DNA from 2 places in the Streptomyces sp. NPDC001599 genome. Region 1 is predicted to be linked to the other one. Evidence: predicted binding sites of a transcription regulator. Region 1 holds the regulator's gene; the other holds the start of a gene.
What was found. Region 1 encodes HrcA, which represses chaperone genes, less so after heat shock. Its sites were predicted from a motif close to TTNGCACTCNGNNNNNCNGAGTGCNAA; they were not measured.

Region 1 (6,955 bases):
GCTTGGTGCTCGCCGCGTCCGCGACGTCGGGGAAGCGGACCCGGCGGGACTGCTTGCCCGCCTCCCGGGCCGTCGCCCGCCACTTGCCGAGCGCCTTCAGGCCGCGCTCGCCCTTCCACTGCGTGATGCACCGGGACGCCGCCCAGGGCACGATCGCGTCGACCCCGACCTCGGTCATCGTCTCGACGGCCAGCTCACCGCGGTCGCCCTTGGGCAGGGCCTGGACGACGGTGATGCGGGGCTGCTCGGCGGGCTCGTCGCGCACGCCGCCCGGGACGATGACGACCAGGCGGTCCTTGCCCTCGGCGGCCTTCACCGAGCCCTCGGCCCAGTGGCCGCGCCCGTCGGTGAGGACGACGTCCTCACCCGCCCGCAGCCGCTTCACGGAGACGGCGTGGCGTCCTTCGGGGCCGTCGAGGACGTACTCCCCCGCGGACAGGTCCTGCGGCCGCAGGGAGTCGACCACGAACACCGGTGCCGTCATCGGGCGCCGCCCCCCGTCGCATAGCCCGACAACCCCGACAACGCTGTCCCGACGTCGGCGAGTTCGGCCGCAAGCACCTCCACCAGCTGTCCCGCGGGCAGCTCCCGGGCCATCCGGTGGCCCTGTCCCGCCCAGAGCGCCATGCCCTGCGCGTCGCCCGTCTTCGCCGCCGCCTTGCGCACCGGCGAGGTGAGGTGGTGCACCTCGGGGTAGGCGGCGGGGGCGTAGCGGCCGTGCTCGCGCAGGAAGCGGTTGACCAGGGCACGGGCGGGGCGGCCGGAAAAGGCACGGGTGAGTTCGGTGCGGACGAAGAGCGGGTTGGTCAGCGCCTGCTTGTGCACGTCGTGCGCGCCGGACTCGGGGGTGGCGAGGAAGGCGGTGCCCAGCTGGGCCGCGCTCGCGCCGGCCGCGAGGACCGCGGCGATCTGGCCGCCGCGCATGATGCCGCCGGCGGCGACGATCGGCAGGCTCACCGCCTCCCGGACCTGGGCGACCAGCGACAGCAGTCCGGTGCCGGCGCCGCCGGTCTCCAGGTTGTCCCGGTGGGTGCCCTGGTGGCCGCCGGCCTCGGCACCCTGGGCGATCACCGCGTCGGCGCCGGACTGCTCGACGGCCCGGGCCTCGTCCGCGGTGGTCGCGCCGACCAGGGCGAAGGTGCCCACGCGGTGCAGGGAGTCGACGACCTCGCGGCTGGGGACGCCGAAGTGGAAGGACACCACCGGTACGGGGTTGTCCAGCAGTACGGCGAGCTTGGTGTCGTAGCCGTCGTCCCGGCCGCAGTCCGGGTCGCCCAGCTCGGTCTCGTACCAGGCGGCCTCGCCGGCCAGCTGGTGGGCGTAGACGTCGACGGCGGCGGGATCGGCCGTCTCCGGCTGCGGGAGGAAGAGGTTGACGCCGAAGGGACGGCTCGTGAGCCCCCTCAGCTGTTTGATCTCCTGGTACATCCCGTCCGCGGTCTTGTACCCGGCGGCCAGGAAGCCCAGCCCGCCCGCCTCGGACACCGCGGCCGCGAGCCGCGGCACGGAGACGCCGCCCGCCATGGGCGCCTGCACGATCGGGTAAGGGAAGAGATCGGTCAGTGCGGAGGACATGACGGCATGTTGTCACGTCCTCCACACAAGTCCGAATCCGGGCTTCCGTTGGCATACGCCAGGAGCATCCGCATCGGAACACTCCTGGCGACAGGTCGTGCCGGTGGCCGCTCAGCGCCCGTTGAACGCGTCCTTCAACCGCGAGAACAGCCCCTGCTGCCCCGGCTGGAACTGCCCCGTGGGGCGTTCCTCGCCGCGGAGCTTGGCCAGCTCGCGCAGGAGGCGTTCCTGTTCGGGGTCGAGCTTGCCCGGGGTGGTGACCTCGACGTGCACGATGAGGTCGCCGCGGCCGCCGCCGCGCAGGTGGGTGACGCCCCGGCCGTGCTTCGGGATCGACTGGCCGGACTGGGTGCCCGGGCGGATGTCGACCTCCTCCATGCCGTCCAGGGTCTCCAGCGGCACCTTCGTGCCGAGGGCCGCCGCCGTCATCGGGATGGTGACCGTGCAGTGCAGGTCGTCGCCGCGGCGCTGGAAGGTGGAGTGGGGCAGCTCGTGGATCTCGACGTACAGGTCGCCGGCGGGGCCGCCGCCGGGGCCGACCTCGCCCTCGCCCGCGAGCTGGATCCGGGTGCCGTTGTCGACACCGGCCGGGATCTTCACGGTCAGGGTGCGCCGGGAGCGGACCCGGCCGTCGCCCGCGCACTCGGGGCACGGGGTCGGGACCACGGTGCCGAAGCCCTGGCACTGGGGGCAGGGGCGCGAGGTCATGACCTGGCCCAGGAAGGACCGGGTGACCTGCGAGACCTCGCCGCGGCCGCGGCACATGTCGCAGGTCTGGGCACTGGTGCCGGGCGCCGCGCCCTCGCCGTTGCAGGTGTTGCAGACGACCGCGGTGTCGACCTGGATGTCCTTGGTCGTACCGAAGGCGGCCTCGTCCAGCTCGACCTCGATGCGGATCATCGCGTCCTGGCCGCGGCGGGTGCGCGAGCGCGGCCCGCGCTGCGACGCCGTACCGAAGAACGCGTCCATGATGTCCGAGAAGTTCCCGAAGCCGCCCGCGCCGAAGCCGCCCGCGCCGCCGCCGGCGGCCTGCGAGAGGGGGTCGCCGCCGAGGTCGTAGACCTGCTTCTTCTGCGGGTCCGACAACACCTCGTAGGCGGCGTTGATCTCCTTGAACCGCTCCTGGGTCTTCGGATCGGGGTTGACGTCCGGATGCAGCTCGCGGGCGAGCCTCCGGAACGCCTTCTTGATCTCGTCCTGGGAAGCGTCACGGCGCACGCCGAGTACGGCGTAGTAGTCCGTGGCCACCTACGACTCCGCCAGGATCTGTCCGACGTACCGTGCCACTGCGCGTACCGCTCCCATCGTTCCCGGGTAGTCCATGCGGGTCGGTCCGACCACGCCGAGCTTGGCAACCGCCTCGCCGCCCGAACCGTAGCCGACCGACACGACGGACGTTGAGTTGAGTCCCTCGTGGGCGTTCTCATGACCGATCCGTACGGTCACGCCCGGATCCTTCGCCTCGCCGAGCAGCTTGAGGAGCACGACCTGCTCCTCCAGCGCCTCCAGCACCGGCCGGATCACCAAGGGGAAGTCGTGCCCGAAGCGGGTCAGATTGGCGGTGCCGCCGATCATCAGCCGCTCCTCGTTCTCCTCGACCAGCGTCTCCAGGAGAGTGGAGAGCACGGTGGAGACCGTACCGCGATCCTCGGCCTCGAAGGGCTCCGCCAGATCTTCCACCAGAGCCGGCACATCCGTGAAACGGCGCCCCGCGACCCGGCTGTTGAGCCGCGCCCGCAGATCGGCCAGCGACGCCTCGCCGAACGGCGCCGGGCAGTCGACCATCCGCTGCTCGACCCGCCCGGTGTCCGTGATCAGCACGAGCTTCAGGCGCGCGGGCGCGAGCGCGAGCAGCTCCACGTGCCGCACGGTCGAGCGCGTCAGCGACGGATACTGCACGACGGCGACCTGCCGGGTGAGCTGCGCCAGCAGCCGCACCGTGCGGGCCACGACGTCGTCGAGGTCGACGGCGCCCTCCAGGAAGTTCTGGATGGCACGCCGCTCGGGCGCGGTCATCGGCTTGACGCCCGCCAGCTTGTCGACGAAGAGCCGGTAGCCCTTGTCGGTCGGGATGCGCCCCGCGCTGGTGTGCGGCTGGGCGATGAACCCCTCGTCCTCCAGGGCCGCCATGTCATTGCGCACGGTGGCCGGGGAGACGCCGAGGTTGTGCCGCTCGGTGAGGGCCTTGGAACCGACCGGTTCCTCGGTGCCGACGTAGTCCTGGACGATGGCGCGCAGCACCTTCAGCCTGCGTTCACTGAGCATTCGGCGCGCACCTCCAGCTGTCGTCCGCCCGTTTCGGCCTGTCTTACCTGTCTGTCCTGGCACTCATGGCTCGCGAGTGCCAGACTTCCCCGGCCCAGTGTACGGCCGTGGGGTACGCCCCCGGCAAGGCCGGGACCAAGCCGTTAGCGTCGTCGCCGTGACGGTGACTTGGGAAGAGCTGGGCTGGGAGCGGCTGGCGGACGGGGTGGGACGCTGCCGGCTGCCGGGGTGGGACTGCACGGCGGGGCTGGTGCTCGGCGCGGACGCGGCGCTGATGGTGGACGCGGGGTCGAGCCTGGACGAGGGCGCCCGGTTGCGCGAGGGGGCGCGGCGACTCGCCGGCCGCCGTGTGACACATCTCGCGCTGACCCACCCGCACTTCGACCACGTCTTCGGCGCGGCGGCGTTCCCGGACGCGGAGGTGTACGGCGCGTACGGGGCAGCGGGCACGGGCGCGCTGTTCGCGCCGGGCGGACAGGGGCGGCAGGCGCTGCGCGCGGACGCGGTGGCGGAGGGGCTGGACGCGCGGGCGGCGCGGGAGGCGGCCGAGGCGCTCGTTCCCGTTCTGCACGAGGTGCGGGGCGAGCACGCGCTCGACCTGGGCGGTGGACGGCGGGTCCTGCTCGCCGACGTGGGCCCGGGGCACACCGGTCACGACCTGGCGGTGCTGGTGCCGGGCTCCCCCAACGTCCTGTTCTGCGGGGACCTGGTCGAGGAGTCCGGCGCGCCGCAGGCGGGGCCCGACGCCGTACCGTCGCGCTGGCCTGCCGCGCTGGACCGGCTGCTGGCGGTGGGCGGCGACGACGCGCTGTACGTCCCCGGTCACGGAACGGTGGTGGACGCGGGGTTCGTCCGGGCCCAACGCGACGCGCTGGCCGCCCGGTTCGGCGTGTCGCGCTGATCACCGCGCGGGCGTTCCTCGTATCGTCGGCAGAATGCGCCAGTACTCCGCCGACCTGACCCCTCCGTGGAAGAAACCGCAGCCCGTTCCCGAGGTGCCCGCCGATCCCGGCCTGGTGGTCGAGGAGCCCGGCACCGGGTTCTGCGGCGCGGTGATCCGCTGCGAGGCGGGCACGGTGACCCTGGAGGACCGCTTCGGCAAGCACCGGGTGTTCCCGCTGGAGCCGCGCGGGTTCCTGCTGGAGGGCCTCGTGGTGACGCTGGTGCGGCCGTCGTCCTCCTCCGGTCCGGCGCGGTCCGCCCCCTCCCGTACCGCGTCCGGTTCGGTCGCCGTCCCCGGCGCACGGGCGCGGGTGGCGCGCGCCGGGCGCATCTATGTCGAGGGGCGGCACGACGCCGAGCTGGTCGAGAAGGTCTGGGGCGACGACCTGCGGATCGAGGGCGTCGTCGTGGAGTACCTGGGCGGTGTGGACGACCTGCCGTCGATCGTCGCCGACTTCGCCCCGGGCCCTGACGCGCGGCTGGGCGTCCTGGTGGACCACCTGGTGCCGGGTTCGAAGGAGTGGCGGATCGCGGAGGCGGTGACGAGCGAGCACGCGCTGGTCGTGGGCCACCCGTACATCGACATCTGGGAGGCGGTGAAGCCGGCGTCGGTGGGGATCGAGGGCTGGCCCCGGGTGCCTCGCGGTCAGGACTGGAAGACGGGGGTGTGCCGGGCACTGGGCTGGCCCTCGGAGAACACGGGCGCGGTGTGGCAGGCGATCCTGGCGCGGGTGGGGTCGTACAAGGACCTGGAGCCGGAGCTGCTGGGGCGGGTGGAGGAGCTGATCGATTTCGTTACGGACGGTGATGAGGCTTGACGCCCTTGTAGGTACCGAACATGGTGGTGTTCAACTCCACGCCCAACTGTTCCAGCGGCAGCGGTGTCCCGAACTGAGTGATCCGCTGCACCTGGTAGTCAGCCCCCTCACCTCGCCCGACCGGCTCCGAGTACAGAACACACTGGGCCATGACGGGGTCGATGATCAGGTAGGTGGGCACTTCACCCGCAGCATAGATCAAGCGTTTGACGCCATAGTCTCGGTCGACGCTGGTCTTCGAGACCACTTCCACGACCATCGTGATCATCTGTGACGGCAGAAGACGCCCAGAGTCCGGGCCAACGCCGACTTCCATGACCACCAGGTCGGGTACAGGCTCGCTGGCCTCGTCGACAACGTCGACGTCCTGGGTCTGAAGCCGTTCCCACCGCCGGTGCGGAATCTGATCCATCAGCGAAGTCACGATCCGGTTGTGCACCAGATCGGGGCTGGCCATCATCACGATTTCTCCCCGGAGAAGCTCCACCTTGAGCCCCTCGGGTGGCTCGAACCCCGCGAAGAACTCCGCGACTCCACGTTCGTCCACAGCTGTCATCTCCGTGGCCCTCCACATTCGCCGCGTGCTGTCGGCGGCAGCCTATGGATCAGGTTAGGGGCCGAACCCGCGTTCCGCACCGATTCACTCCCCCGAGTGATCAGTCCACCAGGTCCCGCACCACCGCGTCCGCCAGCAGCCGCCCGCGCAGCGTCAGCACCGCGCTCCCCGCCTCGTACGGCCCCTCCTGGAGCAGCCCCTCCGACAGTGCCCGCCGCGACGCCGCGAGCCCCGCCTCCCGCAGCAGCGACAGGGGCACGCCCTCCCGGAGCCGCAGCTCCAGCAGGATGCGCTCGACCCGCCGGTCCTCGTCCGTGAGGATCTCCCGGCCCGCCCCCGGCGACTTCCCCGCCGCCAGCGCCCCCGCGTACGCCCCCGGGTGCTTCACGTTCCACCACCGCACGCCCCCCACGTGGGAGTGCGCGCCCGGTCCCGCGCCCCACCAGTCGGCGCCCCGCCAGTACAGCTCGTTGTGCAGGCAGCGTCCGGCGTCGGAGGTGGCCCAGTTGGACACCTCGTACCAGTCGTAGCCCGCCGCGGACAGGGTCTCCTCGGCGATCAGGTACCGGTCGGCGTGCACGTCGTCGTCGGTCATCGGGACCTCGCCGCGCCGGATCCGCCGGGCGAGCTGGGTGCCCTCCTCGACGATCAGGGCGTACGCCGAGACGTGGTCGGGTCCGGCGCCGAGCGCGGCGTCCAGAGAGGCCCGCCAGTCGTCGTCGGACTCGCCGGGGGTGCCGTAGATCAGGTCGAGGTTGACGTGGTCGAAGCCGGCCGCGCGGGCCTCGGCGACACAGGC
Region 2 (6,955 bases), on a different contig from region 1:
TGCAAACTCCTGCGTACACGCGAGCCGTATGCCGCGCCTACCAGCCCACCGCGCCGGACGACATGATCGAGGCGCTCGTGACGGCCCGGATGGAGAGGGCCCAGTTGCTCGACGATCCAACAGATCCCCTGTTGTGGGTGGTGCTGGACGAAGCCGCGTTGCGTCGGTCGACGGGAGGACGCAAAGTGATGGCCGAGGCGCTTGGCCACATCGTCGCCCTGGTCCGCCGAAACCGAATCATCGTGCAGGTACTTCCCTTCGAAGCGGGGGCGCACGCGGCGCTGGAGGGGGCCATCAAGCTGATGGACTTCGACGCCGCCCCGCCGCTGGCCTATTTCGAGGGCGTAGGGACGGGACGACTGGAGGACGATCCCGCAATCGTCCGCTACCAGCGCCAGACCTACGACCTCCTCTCGGCCTACGCCCTGCCCCCGCAGAACTCCCTGGCTCTTATCGAGGCGATGGCGCAGGATTACGCTCATGAGGAGCGACACTGAGGCAACTTGGTACAAGTCCAGCTACAGCGGCGGCAGCGGTGGCAACTGCCTCGAAGTCGCCACCGGCAACACCACTATCCCGGTCCGGGACTCGAAGAACCCCGCCGGACCCACCCTCCGCTTCCAGGCCGAGGCATGGTCGGTCTTCGTCGACGGAGTCAGCCGCGGCGGCGTCCCAGGCCGAGGTGGGTGGTGACCACGGCCAGCCCGGCAGCGCCGTACGCCAGCCACCAGCCCCCGGTCCGGTAGTCGTCCGCCGCCCCTTCCTCCTGCGCCTTCCTCTGCTGCTCGTACGTCCGCGTGCCCGCCGAGCGGCCGTCGGCGAAGTCGTACAAGTCGCACGTCTCCCCCGGTCTCATGGGTCCGGAGCGCTCCGCGTCCTCGTACTCCTCGATGATGCCGTCGCACTGCGGGGTGCCGTCGGCGGTCGCCGCCTCGGTCAGGAAGTACCCGCCGACGACGACCGGGACGGCGAACAGACCCAGCAGGAGTCCTCGGAAGCTCACGCCTTCGGGTCCACCAGCGGCAGCGGCGCGAACTCGTAGCCCTCCCACAGGCGCCGGGAAGTCTCCTGCGGGTACGGCACGACCGTCGCCTCGGCGTCCAGGACCTGGACCAGGCGCCACTCCGTGTCGTACGCGGGCCAGCCCGGGTCGCCGGTGCCGGCGAAGGCCGTCCAGGCGGCGCGGAAGCGGGACGACAGGGCCAGCGCCTCCGCGGACGGCTCCGCACCGCCGAACTGGAGCAGTGCCAGGTCCGCCTGGAAGGTGCCGAAGAGGAGTGGGATGTCCAGGGCGTGGCAGGCGCCCAGCGCGCCGTCGAAGGCCGGGGCGGGCCAGGTGAGTTCGTAGACGTGGGCGCGGCCGCCGCCCGCGAGGTGGGCCTCGGCCAGGTGGAGGGACGGCATGGCGAACAGCCAGTCGGTCTGGACGCGTTCGTAGAGGTCGTTGGCCGACGCGTCCGGGAACGCGGCGCGGTAGGCGGCCTCGCCGCCCGGGGCGTACAGGCGCAGCGCGGCGCTCGCGCGGTCCTCGCCGATCTCGCCGAGCTTGCCCGCCATGGCGGTGAACAGGCGGTTCTCGTCGCGATTGTGACCGGCGATCAGCTCGACGTCGCGGGCCGCGCCGGAGGCGAGCGCCTGCCAGGGCGTGACGGGGAGGAACTCGCCGTCCACGACGGGCGCGTACGGGGTGACCGTGGGCGCCGCCTGGCCCCAGCGGGGGACGTTGCCCGGCATCTTCGGGGCGAGGGCCTGTCCCGCCTTGACGAGCTGGTCCGGCGTGACCTCCGAGAGGTCTTCGACGGTCGGGCGCAGGCCCAGCTCGGCGGCGAGGGCGGCGCCGACGTCGGCGGCGAGTCCGGTGGAGAAGAACGTGCCCGGCACGCTCTGGGCGACGGCCCGCCGGAAGAGCCCGGCCGCGCGGGGCATGGCGAGCAGGGCGGCCACGGAACCGGCACCGGCCGACTCGCCGAAGACCGTGACCTGGTCGGGGTCACCGCCGAACCCGGCGATGTTCTCCTGCACCCAGACCAGCGCCGCGATCTGGTCGAGCAGGCCCCGGTTGGCGGGGGCGCCCTCGATGTGGGCGAATCCCTCCATGCCGAGGCGGTAGTTGAGGGTGACGACGACGAGGTCGCCGTCGGCGGCTATGCGGCGGGCGTCGTAGGCGGGGCTGCCGGAGTGGCCCATCTTGTAGGCGCCGCCGTGGATCCAGACCATGACCGGACGGTGGGCGGCCGGGTCGGGGGCGGGCGTCCAGACGTTGACCGTCAGCCAGTCGTCGCCCCCGGGGACGTCCGAGGGGCCGGCGGTGCCCGCGACGCCGAGGTCCTGCGGGGGTGGCGGGCCGAAGGCGTACGCGTCGCGTATGCCGTCCCAGGGGCGGGGGCGGCGCGGGGCGGCGAAGCGGGCGTCCCCCACCGGGGGCTGGGCGAAGGGGATGCCGCGGAAGACGGTCAGGCCGTCCTCGGTCCGGCCGCGCACCGCGCCGGAGGAGGTGCGCACCACGGGTTCCACTGACTCGGCAGGTCCAGGGATCGTCATCCTCCGGACCCTACGCCGTGGTGCGCACCGCGTTCAGCTGAGGGTCTTCAGCGATGCCGCGTCGTACGGGGCGAGTTCGTCGAAGCGGCCGCCGAGGACCTTCTCGGCCCACCGCGGGTCCTGGAGCAGCGCGCGGCCGACGGCGACGAGGTCGAACTCGTCGCGTTCCATGCGGTCGAAGAGGTTGTCGAGGCTGCCGACGGGAGCGCCCTCGCCCTGGAAGGCCTTGGTGAAGTCGCCGTCGAGACCGACCGACCCGACGGTGATGGCGCTCTTGCCGGTGAGCTTCTTGGTCCAGCCCGCGAGGTTGAGGTCAGAGTCCTCGAACTCCGGGAGCCAGTAGCGGCGGGTGGAGGCGTGGAAGGCATCGACACCGGCCGAGGCGAGCGGGGCGAGGACGGCCTCCAGCTCCTCGGGGGTCTCGGCGAGGCGGGCGCCGTAGACGTCCTGCTTCCACTGGGAGTACCGGAAGATCACGGGGAAGTCGGCGGAGACCGTCTCCCGTACGGCGGCCACGATCTCGGCGGCGAACCTCGTCCGGGACACGGGGTCGCCGCCGTAGGCGTCGGTGCGGCGGTTGGTGCCGGACCACAGGAACTGGTCGACGAGGTAGCCGTGGGCACCGTGGATCTCCACGCCGTCGAAGCCGATGCGCTCGGCGGCCGCGGCGGACTCGGCGAAGGCGCCGATGACGTCGTCCAGGTCGCGCTGGGTCATCGCCTTTCCGGTGGGCTCGTCCTCACCGATGCGCAGACCGGACGGGCCGACGGCGGGGGCGTCCGGGAAGGGCTGCTCCCCGGCCTTGCGGACCATGCCGATGTGCCACAGCTGCGGCACGATCGTGCCGCCCGCCGCGTGCACCGCCTCGGCGACCTTCGCCCACCCGGCGAGCTGCTCCTCGCCGTGGAAGCGCGGGACGCGGTCGCTCTGCCCGGCCGAGTCGTGGCCGACGTAGGTGCCCTCGGTGACGATCAGTCCGACTCCGGCGGCGGCGCGGCGGGAGTAGTACGACACCACGTCCTCGCCGGGGACGCCGCCCGGGGAGAACATCCGGGTCATCGGCGCCATCGCGATGCGGTTCGGCACGGTGAGGCCGTTGATGGTGGCCGGGCGGGCGAGGAGCTGGGCGGCGCGGGTGGCGGCCTCGGCGGGGGTGACGGTCACGTGGGGGCTCCTGGGATGGGGTACCAGTCGGTATGTGCGCGCGCATGCATCGCACTCCAACGGGAACGGGCCGGCCCCGCCGGACCATTCCGTCCGGCGCCCCGATGTGACCCGGGCCACAGCGGAAGGGTGAGGGGCGGAAGGGAGCGAGGGGTGGTCGGGGGCCGGACACGCCCGAGGGCGGCACCCCCCTGTCGGGGAGTGCCGCCCTCGGTCCGTGCTGGACGGTCGATCAACCGGAACCGGTCGATCAGAAGTCCATGTCACCGCCCGGCATGCCGCCCGGGGCGCCCGCCGGAGCGGCCTTCTCGGGCTTGTCGGCGATGACGGCCTCGGTGGTGAGGAACAGCGCGGCGATGGAGGCGGCGTTCTGCAGGGCAGAGCGGGTCACCTTCGCCGGGTCGATGATGCCCTCGGCGATCATGTCGACGTACTCACCGGAGGCGGCGTTCAGGCCGTGGCCGACGGTCAGGTTGCGGACCTTCTCCACGACGACGCCGCCCTCGAGACCGCCGTTGACGGCGATCTGCTTCAGCGGGGCCTCCAGGGCGAGCTTCACGGCGTTGGCGCCGGTCGCCTCGTCACCCGACAGCTCCAGCTTCTCGAAGACCTGGGAGGCCTGGAGCAGGGCCACGCCACCACCGGCGACGATGCCCTCCTCGACGGCCGCCTTCGCGTTGCGAACGGCGTCCTCGATGCGGTGCTTGCGCTCCTTGAGCTCGACCTCGGTGGCGGCACCGGCCTTGATGACGGCCACGCCGCCGGCCAGCTTCGCCAGGCGCTCCTGGAGCTTCTCGCGGTCGTAGTCCGAGTCGCTGTTCTCGATCTCGGCGCGGATCTGGTTGACGCGGCCCTGGACCTGGTCGGCCGAGCCGGCGCCGTCCACGATCGTGGTCTCGTCCTTGGTGATGACGACCTTGCGCGCGCTGCCCAGCAGGTCCAGCGTGGCGTTCTCGAGCTTGAGGCCGACCTCCTCGGAGATGACCTCGCCGCCCGTGAGGATGGCGATGTCGCCGAGCATGGCCTTGCGGCGGTCGCCGAAGCCCGGGGCCTTGACGGCGACGGACTTGAAGGTGCCGCGGATCTTGTTGACCACCAGGGTCGACAGGGCCTCGCCCTCGACGTCCTCGGCGATGATCAGCAGCGGCTTGCCCGACTGCATGACCTTCTCCAGGAGCGGCAGCAGGTCCTTGACGTTGCCGATCTTGGAGTTGGCGATCAGGATGTACGGGTCGTCGAGCGACGCCTCCATACGCTCCATGTCGGTGGCGAAGTACGCCGAGATGTAGCCCTTGTCGAAGCGCATACCCTCGGTGAGCTCCAGCTCCAGACCGAAGGTCTGGGACTCCTCGACGGTGATGACGCCTTCCTTGCCGACCTTGTCCATGGCCTCGGCGATGAGCTCGCCGATCTGGGTGTCGGCGGCGGAGATGGAGGCCGTGGAGGCGATCTGCTCCTTGGTCTCGACGTCCTTCGCCTGCTCCAGCAGGGCGGCGGAGACGGCCTCGACGGCCTTCTCGATACCGCGCTTCAGGGCCATCGGGTTGGCGCCGGCCGCGACGTTGCGCAGGCCTTCCTTGACCAGGGCCTGGGCGAGGACGGTCGCGGTGGTCGTACCGTCACCGGCGACGTCGTCCGTCTTCTTGGCGACTTCCTTGACCAGCTCGGCGCCGATCTTCTCGTACGGGTCCTCGAGCTCGATCTCCTTGGCGATGGAGACACCATCGTTGGTGATCGTGGGGGCGCCCCACTTCTTCTCGAGGACGACGTTGCGGCCCTTGGGGCCGAGCGTCACCTTGACGGCGTCCGCGAGCTGGTTCATGCCGCGCTCGAGGCCGCGCCGCGCCTCCTCGTCGAACGCGATGATCTTGGCCATGTGAAGTGGTCCCTCCAGGACTGGGGGTGATTCCTTCGGACCGCGCCCGCGCCCGCGACGGACGGCTCGCCGGCCTTGTGGTTCCTTCCCCACCCGGCCTGCGGGCCTCACCGACCCGGTCCTTCGTTGTCACTCTCACCTTCAGAGTGCTAACGCCAATGATTAGCACTCGGCATGGTCGAGTGCAAGCGCCTCTCGGGGATCGGGCCCGGCCGTCAGCCACCCGCGAACAAGGGGGCGAGGGGCATCCGGGCAGGCCGAAGGGCCCGTACCCAGCGGGTACGGGCCCTTCGGATGAAGACCGGGTTGCGGTGGCCGCGCGTCTCAGGCGCTGAGGCGAACCATGTCGGCCTGCGGGCCCTTCTGACCCTGCGAGATCTCGAACTCGACCCGCTGGCCTTCTTCGAGGGTGCGGTAGCCGTCCATCTGAATCGCGCTGTAGTGGACGAAAACATCCGCACCACCGTCGACCGCGATGAAGCCGTACCCCTTCTCCGCGTTGAACCACTTGACGGTGCCCTGAGCCATGCCTAACTCCCCTATTACTGGCCCTTGCACAGATCCGCACTTCGCGGACCCGGGTCAGACCTCGCCCCCTCACGACTGGGGGCGTGCGCCGGAACGCGTCGACCGCGGCTGAATGTATCTGTCCAACTGCCGTCTGCAACAGGTCAATCGGACGAGAAATCTGGACGCACCCGGTCCGGAATGTGGCGAGAATTCGCCTGAATTCGGGTCAAGTCGGGTCACGCAAAGAGAACAAAAGCCGCAGAATACGCTCGCACTTTGGCTACTTCTTGTCGGGCGGGCGGCAGGAATTAACGGTTCCCGTTGTGCCGATCGGGAGCGCGTTCCCCAACTCTACCGCGCTCAACCACATGGAATTGCCCCCTCCGTTTCTCTTACGGAGAGGGCAATACGCACTACAAGGTGTATCTGCGGTGGATCAGTCCCGCATCGGTGACCGCGTCAGCCGCCGGCCACCGCCGGGATGATCGAGACGCCCGCGCCGTCCGGCGTCGCGGTCTGAAGGCCCTGCTCGAAGCGGACGTCGTCGTCGTTGACGTAGACGTTGACGAAGCGGCGCAGCTTGCCCTGGTCGTCCAGGACGCGGGCGGCGATGCCGGTGTGGTTCTTCTCCAGGTCGGAGATGACCTCCCCGAGGTTGGCACCGTCGGCACTCACCTCGGCCTTGCCGCCGGTGTAGGTGCGCAGGATGGTCGGGATGCGAACGGTCACGCTCATGCGAGGCCAGCCTCTCGGAAGGAGTCCAGGTTCGGGCGGATGGTGGCGGTGAGGCCGGTGCCGGCCACCGCGTCGAGGGTCTTCAGTCCGTCGCCGGTGTTGAGGACGACGGTGGTGAGCGACGGGTCG

Region 2: the regulator HrcA is predicted to act here: its motif matches at 5,744-5,770, upstream of groL (chaperonin GroEL).

Annotation. Positions count from the first base shown of each region.
Region 1 covers NZ_JBIAVA010000001.1:74,056-81,010, reverse strand. The annotation lists gene ACFYZ3_RS00465 (16S rRNA (uracil(1498)-N(3))-methyltransferase) at 1-484, opposite strand, end outside; gene ACFYZ3_RS00460 (nitronate monooxygenase) at 481-1,575, opposite strand; gene dnaJ (molecular chaperone DnaJ) at 1,687-2,823, opposite strand; gene hrcA (heat-inducible transcriptional repressor HrcA) at 2,824-3,840, opposite strand; gene ACFYZ3_RS00445 (MBL fold metallo-hydrolase) at 3,998-4,741, shown strand; gene ACFYZ3_RS00440 (DUF3097 domain-containing protein) at 4,776-5,600, shown strand; gene ACFYZ3_RS00435 (Uma2 family endonuclease) at 5,578-6,156, opposite strand; gene hemW (radical SAM family heme chaperone HemW) at 6,257-6,955, opposite strand, start outside.
Region 2 covers NZ_JBIAVA010000010.1:40,342-47,296, reverse strand. The annotation lists gene ACFYZ3_RS24765 (helix-turn-helix domain-containing protein) at 1-497, shown strand, start outside; gene ACFYZ3_RS24760 (DUF397 domain-containing protein) at 481-693, shown strand; gene ACFYZ3_RS24755 (hypothetical protein) at 656-1,003, opposite strand; gene ACFYZ3_RS24750 (carboxylesterase/lipase family protein) at 1,000-2,541, opposite strand; gene ACFYZ3_RS24745 (NADH:flavin oxidoreductase) at 2,575-3,705, opposite strand; gene groL (chaperonin GroEL) at 3,956-5,581, opposite strand; gene ACFYZ3_RS24735 (cold-shock protein) at 5,906-6,109, opposite strand; gene ACFYZ3_RS24730 (MoaD/ThiS family protein) at 6,551-6,826, opposite strand; gene thrC (threonine synthase) at 6,823-6,955, opposite strand, start outside.